3 regions of the Pseudomonas sp. CFBP 8770 genome follow, and region 3 is predicted to be linked to each of the others. Evidence: predicted binding sites of a transcription regulator. Region 3 holds the regulator's gene; each other region holds the start of a gene.

Evidence for each region. Region 3 encodes sigma-54, which starts transcription at its own class of promoters, with help from an activator protein. Its sites were predicted from a motif close to ANTGGCATNNANNTTGCTNT; they were not measured.
Region 1: a site for sigma-54 is predicted at 7,111-7,130, ahead of IFT98_RS02510 (CmpA/NrtA family ABC transporter substrate-binding protein). Genes of this name have one in related genera too.
Region 2: a site for sigma-54 is predicted at 6,892-6,911, ahead of IFT98_RS10855 (pilin). Genes of this name have one in related genera too.

Annotation. Positions count from the first base shown of each region.
Region 1 covers NZ_JACYUL010000001.1:557,630-567,887, reverse strand. Annotated here, with positions in the region: gene mfd (transcription-repair coupling factor) at 1-2,307, shown strand, start outside; gene IFT98_RS02525 (DEAD/DEAH box helicase) at 2,309-4,633, shown strand; gene IFT98_RS02520 (Gfo/Idh/MocA family protein) at 4,642-5,568, opposite strand; gene IFT98_RS02515 (nitrate regulatory protein) at 5,715-7,001, shown strand; gene IFT98_RS02510 (CmpA/NrtA family ABC transporter substrate-binding protein) at 7,275-8,609, shown strand; gene ntrB (nitrate ABC transporter permease) at 8,637-9,512, shown strand; gene IFT98_RS02500 (ABC transporter ATP-binding protein) at 9,522-10,258, shown strand, end outside.
Region 2 covers NZ_JACYUL010000004.1:249,894-260,151, forward strand. Annotated here, with positions in the region: gene IFT98_RS10795 (EAL domain-containing protein) at 1-577, opposite strand, end outside; gene IFT98_RS10800 (TPM domain-containing protein) at 667-1,284, opposite strand; gene IFT98_RS10805 (TPM domain-containing protein) at 1,303-2,070, opposite strand; gene IFT98_RS10810 (LemA family protein) at 2,067-2,666, opposite strand; gene IFT98_RS10815 (hypothetical protein) at 2,927-3,145, opposite strand; gene IFT98_RS10820 (hypothetical protein) at 3,270-3,449, shown strand; gene IFT98_RS10825 (hypothetical protein) at 3,505-3,750, opposite strand; gene IFT98_RS10830 (hypothetical protein) at 3,917-4,684, shown strand; gene IFT98_RS10835 (VOC family protein) at 4,681-5,091, opposite strand; gene yecR (YecR family lipoprotein) at 5,170-5,715, opposite strand; tRNA gene IFT98_RS10845 (tRNA-Thr) at 5,800-5,875, opposite strand; gene IFT98_RS10850 (pilin) at 5,928-6,341, opposite strand; gene IFT98_RS10855 (pilin) at 6,432-6,848, opposite strand; gene pilB (type IV-A pilus assembly ATPase PilB) at 7,072-8,778, shown strand; gene IFT98_RS10865 (type II secretion system F family protein) at 8,781-9,998, shown strand; gene IFT98_RS10870 (prepilin peptidase) at 10,000-10,258, shown strand, end outside.
Region 3 covers NZ_JACYUL010000007.1:189,177-199,434, forward strand. Annotated here, with positions in the region: gene lptA (lipopolysaccharide transport periplasmic protein LptA) at 1-275, shown strand, start outside; gene lptB (LPS export ABC transporter ATP-binding protein) at 275-1,000, shown strand; gene IFT98_RS17035 (RNA polymerase factor sigma-54) at 1,164-2,657, shown strand; gene hpf (ribosome hibernation-promoting factor, HPF/YfiA family) at 2,736-3,044, shown strand; gene ptsN (PTS IIA-like nitrogen regulatory protein PtsN) at 3,057-3,521, shown strand; gene rapZ (RNase adapter RapZ) at 3,524-4,381, shown strand; gene IFT98_RS17055 (HPr family phosphocarrier protein) at 4,398-4,670, shown strand; gene IFT98_RS17060 (ZIP family metal transporter) at 4,762-5,655, opposite strand; gene IFT98_RS17065 (superoxide dismutase) at 5,666-6,277, opposite strand; gene IFT98_RS17070 (hypothetical protein) at 6,280-6,732, opposite strand; gene IFT98_RS17075 (class II fumarate hydratase) at 6,763-8,139, opposite strand; gene IFT98_RS17080 (FagA protein) at 8,132-8,527, opposite strand; gene pmbA (metalloprotease PmbA) at 8,633-9,979, opposite strand; gene yjgA (ribosome biogenesis factor YjgA) at 10,087-10,258, shown strand, end outside.

The sequences.
Region 1 (10,258 bases), on a different contig from region 3:
GGACGGGTGTTGTTCACCGCCGAATCGGCTGGTCGCCGCGAAGTGCTGCTGGAGTTGCTCGAGCGGCTCAAGGTCCGCCCGAGAACCGTAGACGGTTGGGAAGAGTTTGCCCAGGGCAAGGAGCGCCTGGCGATCACCATCGCGCCACTGGACGAGGGCCTGCAGATTCTCGACCCGGCCCTGGCCCTGATCGCCGAAAGCCCGTTGTTCGGCCAGCGCGTCATGCAGCGTCGGCGTCGCGACAAGCGTGCCGACGCCGCCAACGACAACGTCATCAAGAACCTCACAGAATTGCGTGAGGGCGCGCCGGTGGTGCACATCGACCACGGCGTGGGCCGCTACCTGGGTCTGGCGACGCTGGAGATCGACAATCAGGTTGCCGAGTTCCTGACCCTGGCCTACGCCGAGAACGCCAAGCTTTACGTGCCTGTGGCCAACCTGCACCTGATCGCCCGCTACACCGGTAGCGACGATGCACTGGCGCCGCTGCACCGGCTCGGTTCGGAAACCTGGCAGAAGGCCAAGCGCAAGGCGGCCGAGCAGGTCCGCGACGTGGCCGCCGAGTTGCTCGACATTTATGCGCGCCGTGCTGCCCGCAAAGGCTATGCCTTCGCCGACCCGGCGCTGGACTACGCCACATTCAGTGCCGGCTTCGCCTTCGAGGAAACCCCGGACCAGCAATCGGCCATCGACGCGGTGCGCCACGACATGCTGGCACCCAAGCCGATGGACCGCCTGGTGTGCGGCGACGTCGGCTTCGGCAAGACCGAAGTGGCCATGCGCGCCGCGTTCATCGCCGTGCACGGTGGTCGCCAGGTGGCCATTCTGGTGCCCACCACCCTGCTCGCCCAGCAGCACTACAACAGCTTTCGTGACCGCTTCGCCGATTGGCCGGTCAGCGTCGAGGTGATGAGCCGGTTCAAGTCGGCCAAGGAAGTCGGCGCCGCCGTCGAGCAGTTGGCCGAAGGCAACATCGACATCGTCATCGGCACCCACAAGCTGCTGCAGGACGACGTCAAGATCAAGAACCTGGGCCTGGTGATCATCGACGAGGAACACCGCTTCGGAGTGCGCCAGAAAGAAGCGCTCAAGGCCCTGCGCAGCGAGGTCGACATCCTGACCCTGACTGCCACGCCGATTCCGCGCACCCTGAACATGGCCGTGGCCGGCATGCGTGACCTGTCGATCATCGCCACGCCGCCGGCACGGCGTCTGTCGGTGCGCACGTTCGTCATGGAGCAGAACAAGAGCACCGTGAAGGAGGCACTGCTGCGCGAACTGTTGCGCGGTGGCCAGGTGTACTACCTGCACAATGATGTGAAGACCATCGAGAAATGCGCCGCCGACCTCGCCGAACTGGTGCCCGAGGCACGCATCGGCATCGGCCACGGGCAGATGCGCGAGCGCGAGCTCGAACAGGTGATGAGCGACTTCTACCACAAGCGCTTCAACGTGCTGATTGCCTCGACCATCATCGAGACCGGCATCGACGTGCCCAGCGCCAACACCATCATCATCGAGCGTGCCGACAAGTTCGGCCTGGCCCAGCTGCACCAGCTGCGCGGCCGTGTGGGGCGCAGTCACCACCAGGCCTACGCCTACCTGCTGACTCCGCCGCGCCAGCAGATCACCCCGGACGCCGAAAAGCGCCTGGAAGCCATCGCCAATACCCAGGACCTGGGGGCGGGTTTCGTTCTGGCTACCAACGACCTGGAGATCCGCGGTGCGGGCGAGCTCCTCGGCGAAGGCCAGAGCGGGCAGATCCAGGCAGTCGGCTTTACCCTGTACATGGAAATGCTCGAACGCGCGGTGAAGTCGATCCGCAAGGGCGAGCAGCCCAACCTCGACCAGCCGCTGGGTGGCGGGCCGGAAATCAACCTGCGTCTGCCGGCACTGATTCCCGCGGACTACCTGCCCGACGTGCACGCCCGGCTGATTCTCTACAAGCGCATCGCCTCGGCGGTGGACGAGGACGGCCTCAAGGATCTGCAGGTGGAGATGATCGACCGCTTCGGCCTGCTGCCGGAGCCGACCAAGAACCTGGTGCGCCTGACGCTGCTCAAGCTTCAAGCCGAGCAACTGGGCATCACCAAGGTCGATGGCGGCCCGCAGGGTGGACGCATCGAGTTCGGCGCCAGCACGCCGGTCGATCCGCTGACCCTGATCAAGCTGATCCAGAGCCAGCCCAAGCGCTACAAGTTCGAAGGCGCCACGCTGTTCAAGTTCATGGTGCCGATGGAGCGCGCCGAGGAGCGTTTCAACGTCATCGAGGCGCTGTTCGAACGTCTCACGCCGAAAGCCGGTTGATATGCCCGAGGAGCGCGTGATCGATACCCTGCAACCGCGCCCTCGGTTGTGGCTGGGCAGTGTCGAGTTCAGTGCTTTCGAACCGCGCAACGGCAAGATGCAGCGCTACGTGCAGCACCGCGCGGCGCTGGCCTACGGCTACGCGGGTGAGTATGTCAGCGGCCCGCGGCCTACTGCCGTGGCACGCCAGTGGAACAACCAGAGCGCCCGGATCCAGCGCCAGCCGGCTGCCGAGCGGGCCCTGCGCGAGCAGTTGCAGGGCATCGGTTTCAAACTCGCCACCCGTCAGAGCAAGGCCTTGCCAGAAAGCGCCGGGGAAATCTTCGAGCTGCCCAGCGATGCCGCCTGGCTGCGTTTCATCCTCAACGAACTGCCGGGGTTGCGCGAGCAAGGCTGGGAAATCGAATACGCCGAAGATTTCGCCTTTGACCTGACGCCGGTCGAGCGCTGGTACGCGGCAATCGAAGAAGGACCGGAACGCGACTGGTTCGATCTGGAGCTGGGCATCGTGGTCGACGGCGAGCCGCTGAGCCTGCTGCCGATCCTGCTCAACCTGTTGCGCAGCCACCCTGAGTTGCTCAACCCGGCGCACCTGGCGCGACGGCGCGACGACGAGCAGATTCTGGTCCCCATCCACACCTCCCACCTCGGCGGCCAGCGAACCCTGCAGGTCGCCCTGCCCTATGGTCGGCTGAAGCCGGTGCTGGCGACCCTGGGTGACTTCTACCTGCGCGAGCCTGGGGAAACCTCGATCCGCCTGGCCACAGCCGACGCCACGCGCCTGGAAGGGCTGCAGGCATTGTCCCTGGACTGGCAAGGCGGCGAACAGGTACGCCATTTCGCCGAACGGCTGCGCGACATTCGCCACTGCCCGGTGGCAGCGCCCGAGGGCCTGAATGCAACCTTGCGCCCCTACCAGCTGGAGGGCGTGAGTTGGATGCAGGCCCTGCGGCAGCTGGAAGTGGGCGGCATCCTGGCCGACGACATGGGTCTGGGCAAGACCCTGCAGACCCTCGCCCACCTGTTGATCGAAAAACAGGCGGGGCGCCTGGATCGCCCGGCCATGGTGGTGATGCCCACCAGCCTGGTGCCCAACTGGCAGGACGAGGCTGCCCGCTTCGCGCCGACCCTCAAGGTCCTCGCGCTGCACGGTGCCACGCGCAAGAAACATTTCGACCATCTGGCCGATTACGACGTATTGCTGACCACCTATGCTCTGCTGCCCAAGGACATCGAGGTGCTCGAGCAGGTGCCGCTGCACGTATTGGTCCTCGACGAAGCCCAGTACATAAAGACCCCTGGCAGCAAGGCCGCGCAGACGGCACGCCAGCTGAACGCGCGGCAACGCCTGTGCCTGAGCGGCACGCCGCTGGAAAACCATCTGGGCGAACTGTGGTCGCTGTTCCATTTCCTCATGCCCGGCTGGCTGGGTGACAGCAAACAGTTCAGCCGCAACTACCGCGTGCCGATCGAAAGACAAGGCGACGAGGCACGCCTGCAACATCTGAACGCACGCATCAAGCCGTTCCTGTTGCGTCGGACCAAGGAACAGGTGGCCACCGAGCTGCCGGCCAAGAGCGAGATCGTCCACTGGGTCGAACTCAACGAGGCGCAGCGCGACGTGTACGAGACGGTACGCCTGGCCATGGACAAGAAGGTCCGGGCCGAGATCGACCGCAAGGGCCTGGCGCGCAGCCAGATCATCATTCTCGAAGCGTTGCTCAAGCTGCGCCAGGTCTGCTGCGACCTGCGTCTGGTCAACAGCGTTGCGCCGCCTGCACCAGGGCACAGTTCGGGCAAGCTGACCAGTCTGCTGCAATTGCTCGACGAACTGCTGGGCAACGGTCGGCGCATTCTGCTGTTTTCCCAGTTCACCTCGATGTTGGGCCTGATCGAACAAGAGCTGCACAAGCGCGGCGTGCCCTATGCGCTGCTCACCGGCACCACCCGCGACCGCCGGGCCCCGGTCAAGGACTTCCAGGACGGCAAACTGCAGATCTTCCTGATCAGCCTCAAAGCCGGCGGGGTGGGCCTGAATCTGACGGCGGCGGACACGGTCATCCATTACGATCCGTGGTGGAACCCGGCAGCCGAGCACCAGGCCACCGACCGCGCCTATCGGATCGGCCAGGAGAAACCGGTGTTCGTCTACAAGCTGATCACCCGTGGCACCGTGGAGGAAAAGATCCAGCGCCTGCAGCAGGAGAAGTCGGCCCTGGCGGCGGGCGTTCTCGATGCCCGCGAAGGCAGTGACTGGCGCCTGCAGGGCGACGATATCGACGCCCTGCTCGCACCACTGCCCAGCCCGCCTGCCCAGCGCCGCTGAACGCGGATTCAGTCGACGAAGTCGGCGACCGTTTCGCGCTCTCCCAACATAAACCCATCGGCCACCAGACGCAGAGGCTGCAGATCGGTATCGCTACGACCGGCCTCGATCAGCTGCGCGAAGTGCCGGTAGAGCAACGGGTACTCGCCCGTCGTCGCGAGCGTCTGCGGTACGTCGTCGATCAGCAGGTGTGCACCGCCATGGGTCAGGCGCAGGCAGCCTTCGGCGCAGCGCACCTCGATCTGCCACAGTTCCTCGTGACCGTGGTCCCAGTCGAACGCGGCGCTGACCGCCAGGCCGGTGGCGTCACTCATGGTCAGGTCGGCCGCAATCGGCGCCTGCCGATTGCCGGGAAAGCGCAGGCTGGCGTGGGTGACGAACAGCGGTTCGGGCAACACGTGGCTGATGATCGACAGGGCGTTGATACCCGGATCGAACACACCCAGGCCCCCGGCCTGCCAGATCCACTGCTGGCCCGGGTGCCACTTGCGCACGTCCTCCTTCCACTGGACCGTGACCGCCTGCAGCCGTTTGCCCACCAGCCAGGCCCGCGCGGCCTCGACGCCTGCGGCGAAGCGTGAGTGCCAGGCGAACAGGCACGTCACGCCCTTCTCGGCGGCCAGTTCGACCAATGCCATGGCCTCACCGAGGCTTGCGCAGGGTGGTTTTTCCACCAGCACATGCTTGCCGGCCTGCAAGGCTTCACGCACTTGTGCATAACGGCCCTGGGGCGGCGTGCAGAAGGCCAGCGCCTGGATGTCCGGGCCTTGGTCGAGCAGTTCGCGCAGGCTGCCGAAATGCGCGACACCGGGGCAAGGGGCGCCTAGCGTGGCCACCGCGGCCAGCTCGAAGGCAGGGTTGTCGCGCAAGGCGGGCACGTGCTGATCCTGGGCGATCTTGCCGTAGCCGACCACACCGAGACGAATGGGGGACATCGTGAACTCCTTTTTTATTGTTTGGCTGGGGCGTTATAGCAGTTACGCGGCTGCCGGCATACGCAGCGGCGTACAGGCGGCCAACGGGGATCGGACCGGGACTTGCATGCAGTCGGGCTGTCCATCACCGAAGCTGCGAGCCCGCCATGCCCGATCGTGCCCTGCCTGAACGCCCCATGCCCCCTGCCCTGCGCTTCATGCTGGCCGCCCGCCGCAGCGAGCTGGAAGGCCTGCGCGGACTTGCCGACACTTGCGAGCTGGTGACCTTGATCAGCCGTCTGGTGCATGCGTTGCAGCGCGAGCGGGGCTACACCAACGTCTACCTGGGCAGCCAGGTCGAAACCTACCGCAGCCAACTCGACCTGCATACGGAACAGGCGCGGGCACTTGAACAGGACGTGCTGCAGCGGTTGCAGGCCATGGACCTGAACGCGGCCAGCGCTGCCGACCGTGCCCGCCTGTTCAATCGTGTGGCCTACGTGCTGCACGGCTTCGACGAACTGCCCGGCCTGCGCCGTCGCATCCGCGAACGTCTGCTGAGCCCCAGCGTCGCCACGGCGGCCCTGACCCGCCTGGTGGGTGGGCTCATGGCCGTGGTGTTCGAAGCGGCCGACACCGCCATTGATCCGAGTATCACCCGCGTACTGGTGGCGCTGTTCAATTTCATGCAGGGCAAGGAGCTGGCCGGCCAGGAACGCGCCACCGGCGTGGCGGGCTTCTCGGCAGGCTTCTTCGATGCCAGTGTGCAGGAGCGCATCCTGCACCTGACGCAAAGCCAGCAGCGCTGCTTCCAGACCTTCGGCGAGTTCGCCGACCCAGTGGCCGGGCAGCGCTGGGCCGACCTGCAGCACAGCGAGATCACCGCACAATTGCTACGCCTGCGCGAAGTGGGTATGCGCACCTCGGCGCAACACCCCGTGGACCCCGGCCTGTCGCAGCTGTGGTTCGAGCTGCACAGCCAGCGCATCGACCAGATGCACGAGGTAGAGACACACCTGGCCGAACAACTGCTCGCCAGCTGCCAGAGCAGCATCAAGCTGGCCAATGCCGACCTGGACAACCACCGCGTGCTGCTGCAACGCCTGGCCAGCCTGGAAACCATGGGCTGTGGCGATGCCCGCCTGTTCAGCGTGCAGGCCAGCGATCTCGACAGCCCGGCGCCCGACGGCCACGGCCCGCAGATGGGCCGCTCATTGCTGGACCTGCTGCAGGCCCAGACCCACCGCCTGCAGGACGCCAACCTGCAGCTGGACGAAGCACGCCAGGCGCTCAACGAACGCAAGTTGGTGGAGCGCGCCAAGCAGTTGCTGATGAACGAATACGCGTTGAGCGAGAGCGAGGCCTACACCCGACTGCGGCAATCGGCGATGTCGCGCGGGCTGCGCATGGTCGACATGGCGCAGAATGTACTGGCCGTGGCCGGCAAGGGTTGATGCCGACATTGCGCCCTATTTGCACATCCCACGGGCGGCATGCTCCGCATCCGTGCACGGTGACGCGGCCTGAAGCTGGCAAACGGCCGCAGCGCCTGGCGCAGGCCGCCTTGGCACGCAACCTGCTTTGAGACCAACAGGACCGCAGCCACCTGTGGTCGACATTTCAAATCCTGGACAACGGTGTCCACGCGCTCCCGACAGCATTGCCGGGAACGGGTGAACGCCGTTTTTTTTGCATTTTTTTGGCCGCCACCAGCAGGGGAATCAGCGATGGATGACAAGCCTTTCAAAGGACACCCGGAAAGCGCACACGACGCCAAGCGTCGGCACTTTCTCAAGCAGTCGTTGACCGTCGCCGGTGCCGGCGCCGCCCTCGGCCTGCTGCCACCGGGGCTGTCTTCGGCGGTGTGGGCGGCGGGGAACGACGGCCTGGAAACCACCACGGCCAAGCTGGGCTTCATCGCCCTGACCGACGCCGCGCCGCTGTTCGTCGCCGACGAGAAAGGCTTTTTCGCCAAGCATGGCATGACCGGAGTGGAAGTGCTCAAGCAGTCGTCCTGGGGTACCACACGGGACAACCTGGTGCTCGGCTCGGCCGCCAATGGCATCGACGGTGCGCACATTCTCACCCCCATGCCCTACCTGATCGCGGCCGGCAAGGTCACCCCCAACAACCAGCCGGTACCCATGTACATCGTGGCGCGCCTGAACCTGGCCGGCCAGTGCATCTCGGTGGGCAACGAACACGCCGACCTCAAGCTGGGCCTGGATTCCGCACCGTTCAAAGCGGCGCTGGCCAGCAAGCGTGCCAGCGGCAAGGCCGTCAACGCGGCGATGACCTTCCCCGGCGGCACCCACGACCTGTGGTTGCGCTACTGGCTGGCCGCAGGCGGGATCGACCCGAACAAGGACCTGTCGACCATCGTCGTGCCGCCGCCGCAGATGGTTGCCAACATGAAGGTCGGCAGCATGGACAGCTTCTGTGTCTGCGAGCCGTGGAACGCCCAGCTCATCAACCAGAAGATCGGCTACACCGCCAATACCACCGGCGAGATCTGGAACAAGCATCCGGAGAAAGCCCTGGCCCTGCGCGCCGACTACGTCGACAAGAACCCCAACGCGACCAAAGCACTGCTCAAGGCGGTGATGGAGGCGCAGATGTTCTGCGAGCAGCCACAGAACAAGGAAGAAGTCGCGCAGATCTGCGCCAAGCGGCGCTGGATCAACGCGCCTGTCGCCGACATCACCGAGCGCATGAAAGGCAACTTCGATTACGGCAACGGCAAGGTGGTCAACGACAGTCCACACATCATGCGCTACTGGGATGACTTCGCCTCCTACCCATTCAAGAGCCACGACCTGTGGTTCCTCACCGAGAACAAGCGCTGGGGCTACCTGCCCAAGGACTTCGACAGCCAGGCCTTGGTCGCCAAGGTCAATCGCTCCGACTTGTGGCGCCTGGCCGCTGCGGAACTGAACGTGCCAGCGGCGCAGATTCCCGATTCCGACTCGCGCGGCATCGAAACCTTCTTCGACGGCAAGACCTTCGATCCACAGAACCCGCAGGCCTATCTCGACAGCCTGTCCATCAAGGCCCTGGCCTGATGTTTCCCGCACGTACCGGAGGTCATCATGAATGCTGAAGTGAAAAAGCTGCACAGCGCCGCGCAAGCGATCGCCAAGGCTCAGGTCAAGCCGCCGGTACTGGCGGGCTTGCTGAAAAACACCCGTCGCTTCGTGCTTCAGCAGTGTCTGCCGCCGGTGGTGATCGGCGCGCTGCTGTTGCTTGTCTGGCAATTGGTCTGCAGTGGCAAGGGCGCTGCGCTGCCGCCGCCTACCCAGGTGATCACCGACACCTGGGAACTGATCGTCGATCCGTTCTACGACAACGGCGGCAATGACAAGGGCATGGCCTGGCAGTTGCTGGCGAGCCTGTCGCGGGTCGCCTATGGCTACGCCCTGGCCGTGGTGGTGGGGATCAGCCTGGGCGTGCTGGTGGGGCAGTCGACCTGGGCGATGCGCGGGCTCGATCCGCTGTTTCAGATCCTGCGCACCGTGCCACCCCTGGCCTGGCTGCCGTTGTCGCTGGCCGGCTTCAAGGACAGCTACCCTTCGGCGATCTTCGTGATTTTCATCACCGCCATCTGGCCGATCATCATCAACACCTCGGTCGGCGTGCGCAACATCCCCGAGGACTACCGCAACGTGGCCAAGGTGCTGCGCCTCAATGGCGCGGAATACTTCAGCAAGATCATGCTGCCCGCTGCCGCGCCCTACATCTTTTCCGGCCTGCGCATCGGCGTCGGCCTGTCGTGGCTGGCGATCATCGCCGCCGAGATGCTGATCGGCGGCGTCGGCATCGGCTTCTTCATCTGGGACGCCTGGAACGCCTCGCGCATCAGCGACATCATCCTCGCCCTGGCCTACGTGGGGGTGGTCGGCTTCTGCCTCGACCGCCTGGTCGCGATGGTCGGACGCCTGGTCACCCGCGGCACTTCGCAAAGCTGAGGAGGCAACATGAGCCATTACTTGAGTATCGAAAACGTCGACAAGCACTTCGAGCGCGACGGGGTCACCAGCCAGGTGCTGCGCGGCATCAACCTCAACGTTGCGCGCGGTGAGTACATCTCCATCATCGGCCACTCGGGCTGCGGCAAGTCGACGGTGCTGAACATCGTCGCCGGGCTCATCGAGTCGAGCAATGGCGCGGTGATCCTCGACGGCAAGGAAGTGCGCCAGCCGGGGCCCGACCGCAGCCTGGTGTTCCAGAACCACTCGCTGCTGCCCTGGCTGACCGTCTATGAAAACGTCGCGCTGGGGGTGGACAAGGTCTTCAAGCGCAGCAAGAGCAAAAGCGAACGCCACGCCTGGACCCTGCACAACCTGGAAATGGTCAACATGACCCACGCCCTGCACAAGCGTCCGAGCGAGATATCCGGCGGCATGAAGCAGCGCGTCGGCATCGCCCGGGCGCTGGCGATGCAGCCCAAGGTGCTGTTGCTCGACGAGCCGTTCGGCGCCCTCGATGCACTGACTCGGGCGCACCTTCAGGATGAGGTGATGCGCATCCAGAGCGAGCTGCACAACACGGTGATGATGATTACCCACGATGTCGACGAGGCGGTGCTGCTGTCAGATCGCATCGTGATGATGACCAACGGTCCGGCGGCGACCATCGGCGAAATCCTCACCATCGACCTGCCGCGTCCGCGCAGCCGCCTGGCCCTGGCCGACGACCCGCGGTACAACCAGTA
Region 2 (10,258 bases), on a different contig from region 3:
CGCGAGTCAACGCCATGTCGATTTTCAGCACATTGGGCTGGAACGTCGCCAGCATGTTCAAGCCTGAATACCCCGAGCCGAAATCGTCGATTGCCGTGGTGAAGCCCTGCTTCTCGTATTCGGCGAAAATTGATTGAAGATGTGCCGGATCATCCACACGCTCACCTTCGGTGACTTCGAACATCAGCCGATTCAGCGGGAAACCGAATTCCCGGGCAGCCTCGAGCGTTGCGCGAATGCAAGTCTCGGCGCGGTAGACGGCCTTGGGCAGGAAATTGATGCTCAGCAGGCAGTCGGGCAAGTCGAGCAAACCCCAGCGGGTGGCGAGTTCGATGGCCTTGACCCGGCAGGCCTGGTCGAAGCGGTAGCGATTGCCGTCGTTCACCATACTCAGAATGCTGAACGCGGACTCGCCGTTGATTCCGCGCACCAGCGCCTCGTACGCCCAGGGCTTGCCACTGCGCACGTCGAGAATCGGCTGGAACGCCATGGTGAAGTCGAAACCCAGCGCATCCAGGTTTCGACAGTCGGAACAACCCACCGCCTTGAATGGCTGAGGAAAAATAATCGAGCTCATACGAGGCTCCGTGGGCAAAGAACGAATGATAGCGCATTGCCACTTCGACAGCTCATAGCCTCGCTAGATCCGTCTGATTGGCTGAACGGTCAGCCCAGTACGACCAACCGATCCGGTAACTCGTTACGAGGATGAGTGACCGGCACGTGCTCTCGCAACACCTCACCACACGCCTGGATACAGCCGACGAAACCTTCCATCGTTTCACCGCGCTTGACCCGCGCGGTGAACGCTTCGACGATCGCGTTCCAGGTGTCATCCCCGACGCGACTGGAAATCCCCTCGTCCACCAGAATTTCCACGTACCGTTCTGCCTCCGAAACGAAGATCAACATCCCCGTTGCGCCCTGGGTGTGATGCAATTTGCGCTCCAAAAACTGCCGACGCGCCATGTTCGCCGCTCGCCAATGCCGCACTCGACGCGGTACCAACGCCGTAGTCAGGGCCGGAATGCGAAACAGCAGCCCCAGCACGATGAAGGTTGCCCACTGCGCCAGCAGCAAGTGATGAGCGTTCAGCCAGCCGGGGTAATAGTTGATCAGACCCGGCACCAGCAACGCGATCAACCCCGCCCACAACAACGGGATGTAGGTGTAGTCGTCCGAGTGCGGTGCAAGCACCGTGACCAGCTCGGCGTCGGTGTGCAGTTCTGCCTCGGCAATCGCCGTGGCCACGCGCTTCTGCGCGCTTTCGTCCAGTAATGTCATGCTGCGTACCCGCTCGATTTACCAGCCACCCGATGCACCCCCGCCGCCGAAGCCGCCGCCACCGCCTCCAAAACCGCCACCGCCGCCGCCGAAACCACCGCCACCACGGCCTCCGCCGCCCAGCAGGCCGCCCAGCACCGCACCCGTGAGTACCGAACGACCACCGCCGCCTCGGCCACCGCGCCCGCCTCCGCCACCACCGCGGATCATCACGATCACGATAATGATCAGAATCAGAAACGCCGGCCAGGGCAGACGCTGCTGGTCCTGGCCCTGGTCCTGCGCGTCGCTGCGCTGCGGCTCGGCCAGGGGATCGCCCCCCAGCACCTGCAACATGGCCGCCGCGCCCGCACGAATGCCGCCAGCGAAATCGCCCTGGCGGAACGACGGCACGATCACGTTATTGATGATGATGGAGGACTGCGCATCGGTCAGCTGCCCTTCCAGGCCATAACCGACCTCGATGCGCACCTTGCGCTCGGCCTTGGCGACGATCAGCAAGGCGCCATTGTCCTTGCCTTTCTGGCCAATGCCCCAGGCACGCCCGAGCTGGTAGCCGTAATCGGCGATGTCCGTGCCTTGCAGGTCCGGCACGGTCACCACCACGACCTGCTCGGAGGTCGCCTGCTCGTGGGCCTCGAGCATCTGGCTGAGCTGGCTGCGGGTCTGCCCGTCGAGCAGGCCCGCCTGGTCCACCACCCTACCGCTGAGCGCTGGAAACTCCAGCGCCCCGGCCGTGGCAGCCCACAGCAGCATCAACAGCGGCAGGCACCGCCATGGCTTCATTGGAACTTCACGCTCGGCGCTTGCTCGGCATTGGGTGCCGTGGCCTTGAAGTTCTCGCGAACCTTCTGGTCACGGTACATGGTCATCTGCCACAGCTTGCCGGGGAAGGTACGGATCTCGGTGTTGTACTTCTCAACCGAGGCAATGAAGTCGCGACGCGCTACCGCGATGCGGTTTTCCGTGCCTTCGAGCTGCGACTGCAGCGCCAGGAAGTTCTGGTTCGACTTCAGGTCAGGATAACGCTCGACCGTCACCATCAAACGGCTCAAGGCACCGCTGAGTTGCTGCTGGGCCTGATCGAACTGCTGCAGCTTGGCCGGATCGTCCAGCGTGTTGGCATCGACCTGGATCGACGTGGCCTTGGCGCGCGCCTCGATCACTCGCGTCAGGGTGTCCTGCTCCTGCTTGGCGTAGCCCTTCACCGTTTCCACCAGATTGGGGATCAGGTCGGCACGGCGCTGGTACTGGTTCTCCACCTGAGCCCAGGCCGATTTCACCTGTTCGTCATATTGCGGAATGTTATTGACGCCGCAGCCACTGAGCAGCGTGGTGAACATCAACACGGTCAACAACCGTGTGCGCAGGGAAATGGTCATGGTGGGGTCAAGCTCCTTGGAAGGCAGTGGTCATGCCCACTGCAACGCGCCGACGCCTGGTTCGGTTCGACGCTTGAATAGGTGAGGTTAGCAGGCCTGGCTGGGCGAAACGCCAAATCGCAGGCAAAGAAAAGCCCGCCGACGGGGAGGAAAGCGGGCTTGAAGAAGGAGCAAGGTCAACATTACGCCCGAGAATGTAAATGCCGCGTGAAACGGATGTGAACGGACGGTTAGCTGCACTTTTCTCCCTTTTCACGACATCAACGACCGTCGGCGATCTTGCGTTCGATCTCGGCGGTCTTGCGCTGCAAGGTCTCGGCATCCTGCTCTTTCTCCTTGATGGAGGTGGGCGTGATGACCTTGTCGACGCCTTCGGTAGCTGGCGTTTCATTCTCGATGTCGCGCTCAACCACGTTCACCGGCTTACCGCTCTCATCGAGGGTCGGGGCTTTTGGCTGGATCTCATCGCGTGTGGTCATGGTAGGAAGCCTCTGATGGTAAGTAGAGATTCGAGGCATTGCAGGCAAGGTAAGTTCCTGTGCAACGCTTCGGACTGCACCTTGGCCGAGGGCGCCGGTCACAGCTTCTTTGGGAGGAAAAACCATGGCCATCTCAGTCAAGAAACTCGAAGGCAATGACATCCCCGAGCCGTACCGTGCGCAAGGCGTGGACCCGGTGTTTCAGGTTCAGGACAGCGAAGGGCAACTGCACATCCGCACCAGTGACGTGGAAGCCGCTGCCCTGGCAGTGGAATTCAGCGAACAGGACAAACAGTCCGAGTGACCGAGCCAGGCGTGCAAGACGTTGCCGACCTGCGCGCCTCGTTCAACGGCCAAGCCTAATCGCCCAGCAGCCACGCACCGGCGCTGACCAACGCAGCCATCAGCGTGCCGCCGAACAAGGCGTACTCGAGCTTGCTGCGATTCAGCGCCTGGATCACGTGCTCGACATAGGCCTCGATATCCGCCGCCCGGCGACGCATCTCCAGGCCTTCGATGACGTCCTGCACGCGCGCATCGAGCAACGGCGATACACACAGGTAGACCGAGGTGTAGCTGGCCAAAATGATGAAGAAGTATTTCACGGTTGGCATCCTTGCCCAGAGTCAGGGGCGGGCTTACAGGCTGTCGGCACACAGGACGAAAACGATACAGGTCAAGGCTTACAATCGCCATTCTCGGTGCCGATTGAATCAAAGGCCAACGTCGAATCATGTACAACGTATGGACTAAAAACAACGACGCACGCCCATGACCGTTTTCTACCTCAAGTTGCTGATCACGCCGCTGCTCATGCTGTTCATCTCCATCGCAGCCAAACGCTGGGGTACACACGTTGGCGGGCTGCTGTCCGGGCTTCCAGTGACCTCCGCCGTGGTGATGCTGTTTCTCAGCCTCGAACAAGGCCCGGGGTTCGTGGCGATGGCAGTGCCCGGCGCATTGGCCGGCGTGGCGGCAATTCAGGCGACCTACCTGTTCTATCTTGCGGTGACTCGCCGTGTTTCGGTGGTGCTCGGATGCCTGGCCGCCGTGGTTTTCTACGTTGCCACAGCGCTACTGATGAACCGGCTGGAATCACCCCTTGCGGCCATCGCCATTACCCTGTGCCTGGTGGTCGTGCTGATTCGGGTGACGTCGAACCATGGTAAACCCCTGGGGCGCCCGGTTGCGCTACCCAGCTGGATCATCCCCATGCGGATGTTGACCGCGACCCTGCTGCTGCTACTGATCACCGCAGGTGCGCAGTGGTTGGGCCCCGTAGTCAGCGGCTACCTGGCGCCCATTCCGATCATCGCCTGGCCGCTCGCTGTTTTTGCCCATGTGCAGGGCGGACGCCAGGAACTCGCAGCGATTGTCAGAGGCAACGCGATTGGCGCCGTCGGCGTGATTGGCTTCTACCTCAGCTTGCAGGAGATGGTAGTGCAACTGGGCATACTGCCCGCCGTGGCGACAGGCGTGGTGCTGGCGGTACTCCTGACGGCTGGGGTCGCGCGCTTGGCCAACTCACGTCGGACTTAAGCTGAACCGGCCATATCCGATGCGTGAACGAAACATAACTTGTTGCCTTCCGGGTCCCGGCAATAGGCGCCGTAGTAGTCCTCTGAATACTGCGGCCGCAAACCCGGCGCCCCCTCGTCCATACCGCCCTTATCCAACGCCGCCTGCCACGCGTCCCGCACCTGCTGCTGCGACTGCGCCGCAAAGCTGACCTGCATGCCGTTGCCCCATGTGGCAGGGAGGCCGTTGAACGGGAGTTGGACGTAGACTTGGGGCCAAAGCTTATCGGGCCGCTGCCAGCCGGCGCCAGCTGGGCCCCCGTCGTTTTCTTCCGGGATGCGGATGAGGCCGAGGGCTTGGAATACTTGGTCGTAGAAGGCGACCATTTTTTGTAGGTCGCGGGCGCCGATTTGGATGTGGCTGAACATGGGGGCTCCTGGGCATGTCGTGTGGGCTATCCATGTAAGGAACCGAACTGGAAAGCTTTATGCCCTGCTCCCGATTCACTACTGCGCCATGATTGCCTGATATCTCTTTTGATACTCGTCGTAGGGCAAGTTCTGCTGCATCAGCAAATCGATCTGCCGATCTTTGTACTCAGCGGACGACAGTGGAGCGGGCGTTGCCGCCGGCGCTGCCTGGGAAGGTGCCGCTGCCTGGCGAGCAGGCACATGAACTGGAGGCTGCGCGGAGCCTAGGTAATTGAGTGGAGCGGATACGCTGCCCAGATTACCCAAGCACTGATATTTTTTTGAGACCCGCCATGCCGAACAATCACCAAAACCACGTCTGGCAGTGCATTCCTGGGTGGCTCCGCCAAAAGGCTCTGCGTCTACATAGCCCCACAGGGAGCATTTGGACCGGGCGATAGTGTACGCCTGCTTCAGATCGACAAACGGCGTTTCCAGATAATTGAAATCATAGGCAACGTCGATAACGCCATCCGCACGGCTGCCTCCGGTGGCGTAGAAATCCTTGTGAGTGGAGCAGGCGGGCAGTGCCGCCAGAAACACAAAAGCCGCTGCGAGGCGGCTGAATCCTGTGAGAACCATGGTGATTTCCGTATTCTAGGTTGCGGCATCATCATTTTCAGAACCGAATTTGACGATGTTTAGAGAGTGCTACTGTGTTGGGGATGGTGCCGGAGATAGGAATCGAACCTACGACCTTCGCGTTACGAGTGCGCTGCTCTACCGACTGAGCTACACCGGCCCAAATTTTAAACCTAAAAATTTATCGCTTAACTACGCAATCTCCTTGATCCTCAACGGCAATGCGCCGGCAGGATGTCAGGTGCTATGCCTGAGCTGGCGGTACAAACCCATTGTCCTTGTGTGGACCGTCTGTAAGTCAAAATGCCGCCTTCAAGAGCTCCATAGACATTCAAAAGCTCGCACATCACAGCTACATCTGACGTGGCGGTAATTCCAATCGAGAAATGGCAACGACTAGAGTCAGTAACTTCTAAATCCGTGAGATTAGGCGAAGCATTCCCACTCAAATGCAAAGCATCATAACGACCGACCAAGCTCCTGAGCTCGCTTACACCGTTAGCCAGCTTGGCCCTATTAGAATATGTTTGAAACATATAAACAGCTAAAAACGACAAAATTCCCACAATCGCGACTGCAATCATCATCTCGATGAGGGTAAAGCCATGACTTCGTGAGCGGTCCATGTTGCTTTACCTTCAGCGCATGCAAAAACCTAAAATAGGCATGTGGGGTGGCACATAGGCCACCCCGGCCTACAAGTCGAGAATAACCGTTTAGGCTTTGCCGACGCAGCCAGTAGGAGCGTACTTAGGAAGCGCAGTCGTAGCGCAACTCCATACGCCGGCAGTAGTGCGTGTCAGTGTGAGAGTTTTGGCTGCAATGTCTGGATTACCAGCCATGGTGCAGGCAATAGACGCATCTCCAGTAGTCTTTACCGATACGGTATAGGCAGTGCAACGTGCAGAAGTCGTTAGACCGATATCTTCAGCTTTTGTGATTTCTGCTGCAAGCCCTTCGTTGAGCTTAGCTTCGGCTTGAGTTTTGCCTGGGGTGACTTCGGCCAAGGCAGCGGTGACCTGAGATTTACCTGTGTAGGTTTGATAAGCAGGTAGGGCAATAGCTGCCAAAATACCAATAATTGCTACTACGATCATCAACTCAATCAACGTAAAGCCTTTTTGCGCGTTCATTTCACATCTCCGAAGATGACGGGTATACGTCGTTGGAAAGACCTAAGCACGAGGCATGCCAACTATCCATCGCTCATTCCAAGGCGAGTTCGCTCGTGTCGTAAAGACCGGCACACCGTAACCGGGACACAAACTGACGAATTTTGTCACCTGTTTACCCGCGCTTGGCTTCGTAGGTGCTTGTGCGCTATAAATATCTAAATTTGAAAGGATCGGTGCTGAGATGAACGATTTGGCCCTCACTGGCCTTGCTAAGCAATTGGTGGTAGCAGAACTGCTTACAGAAAAAGCAGCTCAGCAAGCAGTACATCAGGCTCAAAAAAGCAGACTATCTTTTGTTCATTATCTCGTACAAGCAAAACTTGCAAATAGTAAAGCGATTGCCGAAGTAGCTGCCGATCAATTTGGTAGCCCTTTACTAGATTTGTCTGCAATTGATAAAGAACATCAACCTAAAAATCTGGTAAGCGAAAAGCTCATACGCCAACATCACGCTCTCCCTCTCTGGCGTAGGGGTAACAAATTATTCATCGCTCTATCTGATCCAACGAATCATCAAGCTATTACCGACATCCAGTTCAGCACCGGGTTGAACACTGAATCAATTCTTGTGGAGGATGACAAGCTATCTGACGCAATCGAGCGTTTTTTTGAAAACGGGAATACTGGCTTAGAGGACATGGCCGATATAGACCTTGACGGGATCGATATCTCAGCCGATGGCGGGGACAAAGAAGATAATATAGTGGGCCAGGGCCAAGATGCAGATGACGCCCCCGTGGTTAGATTCGTCAATAAGATGCTACTTGACGCGATCAGAGGTGGCTCTTCAGACCTGCATTTCGAGCCGTATGAGAAAATCTACAGGGTCAGGCTTCGAACTGACGGTATGTTGAAGGAAGTCGCGCGCCCACCTATAAACCTTGCAGGGAGAATTGCAGCGCGACTTAAAGTCATGGCGAGCCTTGACATATCCGAGCGTAGAAAACCTCAAGACGGCCGAATAAAGATGCGAATTTCTAAAACTAAAACGATAGATTTTCGAGTAAATACTCTACCGACGCTCTGGGGTGAAAAGATCGTTATGCGAATTCTGGATCCGTCCAGCGCGCAAATGGGAATCGATGCACTTGGATACGAGGCTATTCAGAAGGAATTGTACCTTCAAGCACTACGTCAGCCACAAGGTATGATTCTGGTGACTGGGCCTACTGGCTCGGGAAAAACGGTATCGCTTTATACTGGGCTTAATATACTCAATACCGTTGATATTAATATTTCAACCGCCGAAGACCCAGTTGAAATAAACATGGAGGGCATCAACCAGGTCAATGTCAATCCTCGTCAAGGTCTTGATTTTGCCCAGGCTTTGCGCTCGTTCTTGCGACAAGATCCAGATGTCATCATGGTGGGTGAGATTCGAGATTTGGAAACTGCAGAGATTGCCATAAAGGCCGCGCAGACAGGGCACCTAGTGCTATCTACGCTTCACACCAATAGTGCGGCGGAAACACTGACTCGCTTGCAAAACATGGGCGTTGCGGGCTTCAACATAGCCACATCAGTTAACTTGATTATCGCGCAACGCCTGGCTAGAAAGCTTTGCCCTATTTGTAGAACGGAGAAGTCAATCCCTGTTCAAGCTCAGATCGAAGAAGGCTTTCCGCCGGCCCAGATCGGACAGTTCAAAATCTATGAACCTAAAGGTTGCGACCAATGCAATGGCGGCTACAGAGGACGGGTAGGGATATACGAGGTAGTTAAGAATACGAAAGAATTGCAGCGGATGATCATGGCGGCCAATAACGCGATAGAAATAGCTGAACAAATGCGAAAGGAGGGTTTCAATGACCTTAGGACTTCCGGGCTGTTCAAGGTCATGCAAGGCGTTACCAGCCTTGAGGAAGTCAACCGCGTGACCAAGGATTAATCATGGCCATCAAACCTACAAAGCCTCCGACATTTGCCTGGGAGGGAACGGACAAGAAAGGAAATCTCGTCAGAGGTGAGTTGACCGCGCTGAGCCCAGCGCTGGCGAAGGCCTATCTGCGCAAACAGGGTGTTACGCCATTAAAAATAAAGAAAAAAACATCTTCTATTTTCAGCAAAGGAAAAAAAATAAAACCGCTTGCAGTGGCGCTATTTACGCGACAACTAGCCACAATGATGAAAGCTGGGGTGCCCTTGCTTCAATCCTTCGACATTATCGCCGAAGGCGTTGACAATCCAAATATGAAACGATTGGTAGAAGATGTAAAGCAAGATGTCGCTGCAGGGAACAGCCTGGCTTCGTCGGTAAGGAAACACCCTTTGTATTTCGATGACCTCTATTGCAACCTAGTTGATGCAGGTGAACAAGCCGGTGCGCTTGAGACTTTATTGGATAGAATTGCCACCTACAAGGAAAAAACCGAAGCCCTTAAAGCCAAAATCAAAAAGGCGATGACTTACCCTGCTGCAGTGCTGGTAGTAGCCTTCATCGTGTCCGGAATTCTGTTAATAAAAGTCGTCCCTCAATTTCAGTCGGTATTTGCTGGATTCGGAGCCGAGCTACCGGCTTTCACCCAAATGGTTATAAACCTTTCCAATGCGCTGCAGGAATGGTGGCTCATCGTACTAGCAGCTTTAATCGGCTTCTTCTTCGTCTTTCGTCACGCATACAGAACCAGCAGGCCAATGCGCGATACTATCGACAGGGCATTGCTTAAAACACCGATTGTAGGAGGAATACTTTATAAATCAGCTGTTGCCCGATATGCACGTACGTTATCCACTACCTTTGCGGCAGGTGTCCCTTTAGTGGATGCGCTGGACTCAGTAGCGGGAGCGACCGGCAATGTCGTATTTAAGAATGCTGTAAATACCATCAAACAGGACGTTTCAACGGGCACACAGCTCAACGTCTCCATGAGATCCGTTGCGATATTCCCAAGCATGGCAATCCAAATGACCGCGATAGGCGAAGAGTCCGGCGCGCTCGATGATATGCTGGAGAAAGTTGCCACCTATTATGAAGCGGAAGTGGACAATGCCGTTGACAGCCTCACCAGCTTGATGGAACCAATGATTATGACGGTATTGGGGGTGGTCGTAGGTGGGCTGGTTATCGCTATGTATCTACCTATCTTCAAACTCGGCGCAATCGTCTAATATGCTCTTACCAGAATCCATCCTAACCTCAGAACCCATTTTACTTCCATGCGCCCTCCTCCTGGGCCTCATCATCGGCAGTTTCCTCAACGTCCTCATCCACCGCCTGCCGATCATGCTCGACCGGGACTGGACCACCCAATCCCGTGAAATGCTCGGCCTGCCGCCGGAGCCCAAAGGCGCCACCTACAACCTGCTGCTCCCCCATTCCGAATGCCCGCACTGTGCCCACAAGATCCGCGCCTGGGAGAACATCCCGG
Region 3 (10,258 bases):
ACGAGCAGAAACCTGCCGCCGACAAGCCCATCGTGCAGGCCTACGGCATGACCATCCAGTACTTCGCGGCGCAGAACCGCATCGTGCTGATCGACAAGGCCAAGGTCATCAACGACGGCAACACGTCCGAAGGCGAGAAGATCGTCTACGACACCGTGCGCCAGGTGGTCAACGCTGGCCGTGCCACGGGCAGCAAGGTCACCACGCCTCGTCCGCGCATCGACATGGTGATCCAGCCGAAGAAGAAATCCGACGCACCGCAGAAGGCCCAGTAATGGCAGTTCTGAAAGCGCAGCACCTGGCCAAGAGCTACAAGAGCCGGCAAGTCGTCCGTGACGTCAGCCTGTCCATCGAGAGCGGGCAGATCGTTGGCCTGCTGGGCCCCAACGGCGCGGGCAAGACCACCTGTTTCTACATGATCGTCGGCTTGGTGCAGGCCGATCAGGGCCGCGTGCTCATCGACGACCTGGACGTCAGCCACCAGCCGATGCACGGCCGCGCCCGCTCCGGTATCGGTTACCTGCCGCAGGAAGCCTCGATCTTCCGCAAGCTGTCGGTGGCCGACAACATCATGGCCATTCTGGAAACCCGCAAGGAACTCGATGCCACGGCCCGGCTGGCCGAACTCGAAGGCCTGCTGCAGGAGTTCCACATCACGCACATCCGCGACAACCTGGGCATGAGCCTTTCGGGGGGTGAGCGCCGCCGCGTGGAGATCGCCCGGGCACTGGCCACCGCGCCCAAGTTCATCCTGCTCGACGAACCCTTCGCCGGTGTCGATCCGATTTCGGTCGGCGACATCAAGCAGATCATCCATCACCTCAAGACCAAGGGTATCGGCGTACTGATCACCGACCACAACGTTCGCGAGACCCTGGACATCTGCGAAACGGCCTACATCGTCAACGACGGGCAGTTGATTGCCGAAGGCGATGCCCAGACCATCCTGGCCAACGATCTGGTCCGCGAAGTCTACCTGGGCCACGAGTTCCGCTTGTAACACCCGAGGGCGCCAGCGCCCTCCCACGGGCATTAATTTTCATGGCGCCCTAGGCAAACACTCAGGTTTCAGGCATATAATTTGCTTACGACATAAGCCGGGTATTTCGGTATCCGTAGTAGAAGGCGCTTCGCGCCGGCGACCAAGGTGTTAAGTTCCTGCCATGAAACCATCGCTCGTCCTACGTATGGGCCAGCAACTGACGATGACACCGCAGTTGCAACAGGCCATCCGCCTTCTCCAGCTATCGACCCTGGACCTCCAACAGGAGATTCAGGAAGCGCTGGAATCCAATCCCATGCTCGAACGCCAGGAAGAAGGCGACGACTTCGACAACAGCGACCCGCTGGCCGACAAGATCGAGCAGACACCCCCCCAGGAAATCCAGGAGCCTAGCTTCCAGGAATCCGCGCCCACGGTCGACAACCTCGAGGAAGGCGACTGGAACGAGCGCATTCCCAGCGAACTGCCTGTGGATACCGCCTGGGAAGACGTCTACCAGACCAGCGCCAGCAGCCTGCCGAGCAACGATGACGACGAGTGGGACTTCACCACGCGCACATCGGTCGGCGAGAGCCTGCAGACGCACCTGTTGTGGCAGCTGAACCTGGCGCCCATGTCCGACACCGATCGGCTGATCGCCGTGACCATCATCGACTGCATCAACAACCAGGGTTACCTGGACGAGACACTGCAGGAAATCTGCGAGTCTTTCGATCCTGAACTGGACATCGAGCTGGATGAGATCGAAGCGGTGCTTCACCGCATCCAGCAGTTCGAGCCCGCCGGCATTGGCGCCCGCAACCTCAGCGAATGCCTGATGCTGCAACTGCGCCAGCTGCCGCCCAAGACCCGCTGGCTGGCCGAAGCCCAGCGCCTGGTCAGCGACTTCATCGACATGCTCGGCTCGCGCGACTACAGCCAGTTGATGCGCCGCATGAAGCTCAAGGAAGACGAGCTGCGCCAGGTCATCGAACTGGTGCAGAGCCTCAACCCGCGGCCCGGCTCGCAGATCGAGTCCAGCGAGCCGGAATACGTCGTGCCCGATGTCATCGTGCGCAAGGACAGCGACCGCTGGCTGGTCGAGCTCAATCAAGAGTCCGTGCCACGCCTGCGGGTCAATCCGCAGTACGCGGGCTTCGTGCGGCGCGCCGACACCAGCGCCGACAACACCTTCATGCGCAATCAGCTGCAGGAAGCGCGCTGGTTCATCAAGAGCCTGCAGAGCCGCAACGAGACCCTGATGAAGGTGGCGACGCAGATCGTCGAACATCAGCGCGGTTTCCTCGACTATGGCGACGAGGCCATGAAGCCTCTGGTGCTGCACGACATCGCCGAGGCGGTAGGCATGCACGAGTCGACCATTTCACGGGTCACCACGCAGAAATACATGCATACACCGCGTGGCATATACGAGCTGAAATACTTTTTCTCCAGCCATGTCAGTACCTCGGAAGGTGGCGAATGCTCCTCCACGGCGATCCGCGCGATCATCAAGAAACTGGTTGCGGCCGAAAATCAGAAAAAGCCGTTGAGTGACAGCAAGATCGCTGGTTTACTGGAGGCACAAGGCATCCAGGTAGCCCGTCGAACGGTCGCCAAGTATCGCGAATCCCTAGGGATTGCGCCGTCCAGCGAACGCAAGCGGTTGATGTAGCCCTGCGATGTGCCACAGCGTTCCAGTGGCAGGCACCCAAGCCTGCTTCTTTATGCAATGGCAATAAGGAGAAGCGGTATGCAAGTCAACATCAGTGGACACCAACTAGATGTGACCGAACCCCTGCGAACCTACATCGGGGAAAAACTCGAGCGTCTCGAACGTCACTTCGACAAGATCACCAATGTTCAGGTGATCATGGAAGTCGAGAAGCTCAAACAGAAAATCGAAGCCACCCTGCGCATACCCGGTGGTGAGGTTGTCGCCAATGCCGAACATGACGACATGTACGCGGCCATCGACCTGCTTACCGACAAGCTGGATCGCCAACTCAAAAAGCATAAGGAAAAACAGCAAAGTCTGCTGCAAGGCGCGACTGCTCGCTGACACTCCCCACTCATGATCCGACTAGAAACCATCCTGACCCCCGGCCGTTCATGCGTGAACGTGCCGGGCGGCAGCAAGAAGAAAGCACTCGAAAACATTGCCGAGCTGATCGGTCGCGAAGTGCCCACGCTGGATGCCCAAACGGTATTCGAAGCGCTCGTTGCCCGTGAAAAACTGGGTTCGACCGGATTCGGCAACGGCATTGCCATCCCGCATTGTCGCCTCAAGGGGTGCGACACCCCCGTCAGCGCCCTCATCCACCTCAGCGCCCCGATCGACTACGACGCCATCGACGGCGCGCCCGTGGATCTGCTGTTCGTGCTTCTGGTGCCCGAAGCGGCCACCGATGCGCACCTGGAGTTGCTTCGCCAGATCGCCAGCATGCTCGATCGCAAGGAAGTGCGCGAAAGACTGCGTTCGGCGCCCAGCAATCAAGCCTTGTACCAAGTGGTACTGGACGAGCAGAGCGGTCATTAACCATGCGTTTGATCATCGTCAGTGGCCGCTCAGGCTCAGGCAAGAGCACTGCCCTGGATGTTCTCGAAGACAACGGTTTCTATTGCATCGACAACCTGCCGGCCGGGTTGCTGCCCGAACTGGCCGAGCGCGCCCTGATCCATACCGAGCTGGCGCAGCCGCAGGTGGCGGTATCGATCGATGCACGCAACCTTCCCAGCCACTTGTCGCGTTTCCCCCAATTGCTGGCCGAAGTGCGTGCCAAGCACATCAATTGCGATGTGCTGTATCTGGACGCCGACGAAGAAACACTGCTCAAGCGTTTTTCCGAAACACGTCGCCGGCATCCGCTGAGCAATGAAAGCCGCTCGCTGGCCGAGGCCATCCGCGTCGAGAGCGATCTGCTCGGGCCTATCGTCGATCTGGCCGATCTCAAGATCAACACGACCAACCTGAACCTTTACCAACTGCGCGATGCCATCAAAGTCCGGCTGTTGAACAAGCCGGAGCCGGGTACGGCCTTTCTGGTGGAGTCATTCGGGTTCAAGCGTGGCATGCCGATAGACGCCGACCTGGTGTTCGACGTGCGCTGCCTGCCCAATCCGTACTGGAAGCCGGAGCTGCGCGAGCAGTCCGGGCTCGACGCCCCAGTCGCCGAATACCTGGCGGCCCAGCCGGACGTCGAAGAGATGTATCAGGACATCTCCTCCTACCTGCTCAAATGGTTGCCGCGCTTCGCCGCCAGCAGTCGTGCCTATGTCACCATCGCCATCGGCTGTACAGGCGGGCATCATCGCTCGGTATACTTGACCGAGCGCCTGGGCCGATTGCTGCAGCAGTCGCTCAAGAACGTCCAGGTTCGCCATCGCGACCTCAGCTGAAAGGATCCCCCGCGCAATGCCCGCCCTCCAAGTAGAAATCATCAACAAGCTCGGCCTGCACGCCCGTGCCGCTGCGAAATTCGTCGGCGTGGCGGGACGCTTTCCCTGCCAGGTACGCGTCGGCCGCACACCAGAAGCTCTGGTCGATGGCAAGAGCATCATGGGTGTGATGATGTTGGCAGCCGGAAAAGGCACCACCATTCACTTGCACACCGAAGGCGAGCAGGATCAGCAGGCGCTGGATGCCATCGTCAAACTGATCAACGACAAATTCGACGAAGGCGAATAAAGCGAACCAGCGGCCGAGAGACAGAACCCGGTAGCGCCAATCCAGTACTGCGCTACGTCAGGTTCTGAGCTCTGGGTTCAAGGGTCAAGGGTCAAGACAACGCAGTGTCCATGACCATCATCAGGCAAAACCCTACGCACAGGCCCAGGCTCGCCAACTTGTGATGACCATTGCTGCGTGATTCCGGAATGATCTCGTGAGTCACGACCAGTAGCATTGCACCGGCTGCAAAGGCCAGGCCCAGTGGCAGCAAAAGCTCGCCCATACGCACCAGCCACGCACACAGCACCGCGAACACCGGCTCGACCAACCCGGATGCTGCGCCGATCAGGAAGGCCTTGTACCGGGCCATGCCCGCCCCTGCCAGAACCAGTGCGATCACCAGACCCTCGGGGACGTCCTGCAGGGCAATGCCCATCGCCAGGCTGTCGGCATCCTGCATGCCGCCGCCCGCCGAAACGCCGATGGCCATGCCCTCAGGAATATTGTGAGCGATGATGGCGATCACGAAGATCCAGATACGTGCAGGGATCACGGGCTGCTGCGTGCTGCCCACCAGATAGTCCGGTGTGACTCCGGAAACCCTCCGGTCCACCAGATACAGGCAGAACGCTCCGGACATGATGCCCAGGCTCATCAGGCCACCAGCGCCCCAGCGCGAGAAACCGATGGCCGCTGCGGCATCCAGGCCGGGAATGATCAGCGAGAACGCAGTGGCCGCCAGCATCACGCCCGCGCCGAAGCCCAGCAATGTATCAGCCACGGCGACCGGCATGCTGCGGATGACCAGTACGGGAACCGCGCCCAGAGCCGTGCCCAGGGCGCAGATAGCACCGCCTTCGAGCGCGCGCAGGATGCGCGGATCGAGGTCGAGCCAGGCCAGCAGTTCACCCACCAGCAAGGCCGCCCCTGCCAACAGCAGCACTGTGCCCAGCGCCAGGCGAAAGCGGCGGACACTGACCAGCGCAAAGGTCTGCGATCCCATGGCGCGAGGCTCAGTTCACGGCGGCTTGGTAGCGCTTCTCGACGTTGGCCCAATCGACCACGTTGTAGAACGCGTTGATGTATTCAGGCCGACGGTTCTGGTACTTGAGGTAGTAGGCGTGCTCCCAGACGTCGAGACCCAGAATCGGCGTGTTGCCATTCATCAAGGGGCTGTCCTGGTTGCCGCTGCTTTCCACCACCAGCTTCTTTTCCGGCGTGACGCTGAGCCAGGCCCACCCACTGCCGAAGCGACTCAGCGCGGCCTTGGTGAATGCTTCCTTGAACGCCTCGAACCCGCCGAGCTCGGTTTCGATGGCCTGGGCAACGCTGCCCTGCGGCTGGCCGCCACCATTGGGCGACATGACTTCCCAGAACAGGCTGTGGTTGGCATGGCCACCACCGTGGTTGGTGACGGCGCCGCGCAGGTTCTCCGGCAGCTGCTTGACCGAGGCAACCAGCTTTTCCACGGGCCATTCGGCGTATTCGGTGCCTTCGATGGCAGCGTTGACGTTGGTGATGTAGGTCTGGTGGTGCTTGGTGTGGTGGATCTCCATGGTCGCGGCATCGATGTGCGGCTCCAGGGCATCGTAGGCATAGGACAAGGCAGGCAGGGTATAAGGCATTTTCAGTGAACTCCGTAGGGAAGGTTATCGGGTTGCGTGACGACTGGCGCAACGTCGGTTTCGGCGGCGCTACACAGCAACCGGTGGGTACGGGGGTATTCGCCATGCTGGCGAGTGAAGCCGAGCAACTCGGCGTAGGTCTTGCTGGCGTGGCGCAGGGCCGCCTCGCGCAGCGCAGGCGGCAGCCGAGGATCCTCGGCCGCACGCAGCAGGCGTTCATGAATGGCGCACAGGTACTCGGCGCTTTCTTCGGGTTGATGCAACTGCAGGTGCAGGTCGGCGAGGTTGTGGTGGGAGATGACACAGGCGGCCACCGCTTCGTCGACATCCGGCCAGCGCTCGAGCAGCACCTGAGCCCACGCCAGGGCCTGCAGGTAATGCTCGCGCGCATCGATCAGCTCGCCCCGGACAAAGCAGGCGTTGGCCGTCTCCGTGATACGTTTCCAGTGCTGCATGGCGGATGTCTCCCAGCGATTGCCAAGCGGTCAGATACCGCCGGCAGTGAGCTTTTCCGGGTCGAGCAGGTCGTTGAGCCGTTCGCGGCTCAAGTCTGTGTGTTCCAGTGCCACATCGATGATTGGCCGACCTTCCTTGTAGGCTAGCTTGGCAATCTGGGCAGCCTGCTGATATCCGATGATCGGGTTGAGTGCGGTCACTAGAATCGGATTGCGCGCCAACGCTTCCTTGAGCTTGGCTTCGTTGACCTTGAACGTTGCGATCGCCCTGTCAGCCAGTAGACGGCTGGCATTGGCCATCAGTTCGATGCTTGAAAGAAGGTTGTTGGCGATGATCGGCAGCATCACATTGAGCTCGAAATTGCCCGACTGACCGGCTATCACGATGGCTGCGTCATTGCCGATGACTTGCGCGGCCACCATGGCAGTCGCCTCGGGAATCACCGGATTGACCTTGCCCGGCATGATCGATGAGCCAGGTTGCAGGGCTTCAAGCTCGATTTCGCCCAAGCCTGCCAATGGCCCGGAGTTCATCCAGCGCAAGTCGTTGGCGATTTTCATCAACGTGACGGCCGTGCCCTTGAGTTGGCCGGACAGCGCCACAGCGGTGTCTTGCGAACCGATCAGAGCAAACAGGTTGTCACCGGGCCTGAAAGCAACGCCGGTAAGCTCGCCCAACTGGTAGCTGAATCGCTGGGCGAACTGGGGATGGGCGTTGATCCCGGTCCCCACGGCGGTGCCGCCTTGTGCCACGGCCTGCAAGGCCGGTTGCAAAGCCTGCAGGTGACCGATATTGGCCTGGACCTGGGCCGCCCAGCCATTGAGGACCTGACTCATGCGCACCGGCATGGCGTCCATCAGATGGGTACGGCCGGTCTTGACGAACGCATGGACCTGCTCGGCCTTGGCCTGGATCGCCTGCACCAGATGCTGCAGCGCAGGCAGCAGGTGCTCATGCAACGCCAGCGCGGCGCTTACGTGAATGCTGGTGGGGATGATGTCGTTGCTGCTCTGACCACAATTGACATGATCGTTGGGATTGATCGGCTGGTTCAGGATCCGACTGGCCAGGGTTGCGATGACCTCGTTGGCATTCATGTTGGAACTGGTGCCCGAGCCGGTCTGGTAGATGTCGACCGGGAAGTGCTGCATGAAGTCGCTCGCCAGCAGCTGTTCGCAGGCACGCACGATGGCATCGCCCTGGGCCGCGCTCAACTGTTCGAGTTCGACGTTGGCCTTGGCCGCCGCTGCCTTGGCCAGAACCAATGCGCGGATGAACTGGGTCGGCATGCGTTGGTGGCTGATGGGAAAGTTGTCGACTGCACGTTGGGTCTGGGCGCCATACAGGGCGGCCTCCGGCACTTGCAGCTCGCCCATGCTGTCACGCTCGATACGGGTGTTACTCATCGCAATATCCTTGCAGCAGATCAGTGAGTGGGATCGAAGGCAGCAACTCGCAGCACGCCAGTTGATGGGCGCATTCCTGCCATTGGCGGATGTGGGCAGGGTGTGCCGCGCAGTTACGCAAGTCGCGCAGGGGGCGCCACGCCTGATCCAGGCAAAGGCTGCGCCAGTGCCAGGGCAACGCCTGATCGAGGGCGGTCGCCAGCAACAGGCGAAAGGTGCCGTGTGCCACGGAGTTCGGGGAGGTGGGGGTGAAACGCGCCAGATAGCGCCCTTCGGCCAGGTAGTGATCGATGAGTCGCGGCTCGTTGGGCAACAGCGCGCAGCGAATCTGCAGGCCCAGCCAACGCCAGTTCTCGAGATAGGCGGATTCGTGTACAGCGGAACTCATCGGCGCACCCAATAGCCGGAATGAGTTTCATTATTGATTGATATCGAGAATCAACACAAGTGTCACCGCTGAGATTGCCCGGCCTCGAGGGGCCGGGCATCGGCATCAGCTTCCTGCGACCGTCATGCGTTCGATCAGCACCGAGCCGGTGCGGATGTTGCTGCGCAGTTCCAGATCGTTGCCCACGGCGACGATCTGCTTGAACATGTCGCGCATGTTGCCGGCGATGGTCACTTCCTGGACCGGAAACTGGATCTCGCCATTTTCTACCCAGAATCCGGCAGCACCGCGCGAGTAGTCGCCGGTCACCATGTTCAAGCCATGGCCCATCAGCTCGGTCACCAGCAAGCCACGGCCCATGCGGCGCAGCAGCGCTTTCTGGTCTTCGTCGCCATGGGTCACGAACAGGTTGTGCACACCGCCGGAATTGGCCGTGCTGGGCAGGCCCAGCTTGCGGCCCGAATAGGTGCTCAACACGTAGGACACCAGTTCACCATTCTCCACGAACGGCTTGGCATAGGTCGCCAGACCGTCGCCATCGAATGCCGCGCTGCCCATGGCGCGCATCAGGTGCGGACGCTCGTCCAGGGTCAGCCACTCGGGGAACAGCCGTTGGCCCATCGCCCCTTCCAGGAAAGACGATTTGCGGTACAGGTTGCCACCGGAGATCGCTGCGAGGAAATTTCCGAACAGCCCCCCAGCCAGTTCCGCCGAAAACAATACCGGCACCTCGCAGGTCGGCACCGGCCGTGCGCCCAGGCGGGCGGCAGCGCGTTGTGCGGCACGCTGACCGATGGAGGCGGCATCGGCCAGCAACTCGCCCTGGCGACTTACGTCGTACCAGTAATCGCGCTGCATCTGCCCATTGGCCTCGGCAATCATCACACAGCTCAAGCTGTGTCGCGTCGATGCATAGCCGCCGATGAAACCGTGGCTGTTGCCATACACGCGGCAGCCCTGGTGAGTATTGAGCGTGGTGCCGTCGGCGTTCTTGATCAGAGGCTCGGCGTCGAAGGCTGCGGCTTCGCAGGCCAGGGCCTTTTCGATGGCCTGCTCGGGCGTGATGTCCCAGGCATGATACAGGTCGAAATCGGGTTGCTCGCGGGCCATCAGGGCGGCGTCGGCCAAGCCCGAGCTTTCATCCTCGGAGGTGTGCTTGGCGATCGCCAAGGCTGCAGCGACGGTTTCGCGAATGGCTTGGGGGCCGCTCGCCGAGGTGCTGGCCGAACCCTTGCGCTGACCGACGTACAGGGTGATGCCGAAACCCTGGTCGCGGTTGAATTCGACGGTCTCGACTTCGCGCTGGCGCACCGATGTGGACAAGCCCTGCTCCAGCGACACGGCCACCTCACAGGCGCTGGCCCCCTGACGCTTGGCTTCATCGATGATCTGCTGCACTTGCTCCTGCAGGACTGGTAATGCCTGCGGGCCGACGCTCTGGGGTGCGTTCATGGTGTTCTCCAATCAAATTCGGGTTCGGGGCGGGCCGATCTACGGCCGGGCCAGACAAGCGGCCCCCGACTGGTTATCATGGCGGCGTTTATTTGCGGACTGCCCCCATGGTTGATTCTTACGACGACTCCCTCGATGAGGGAAAAAGCAAAACTCAGGTCAAACGCGAGCTGCATGCGCTGACCGATCTTGGCGAGCGGCTTATCACGCTCAAGCCGGACATGCTCAATCGCCTGCCCTTGACCGATGGCCTGCGCCGGGCGCTGGCCGATGCTTCCA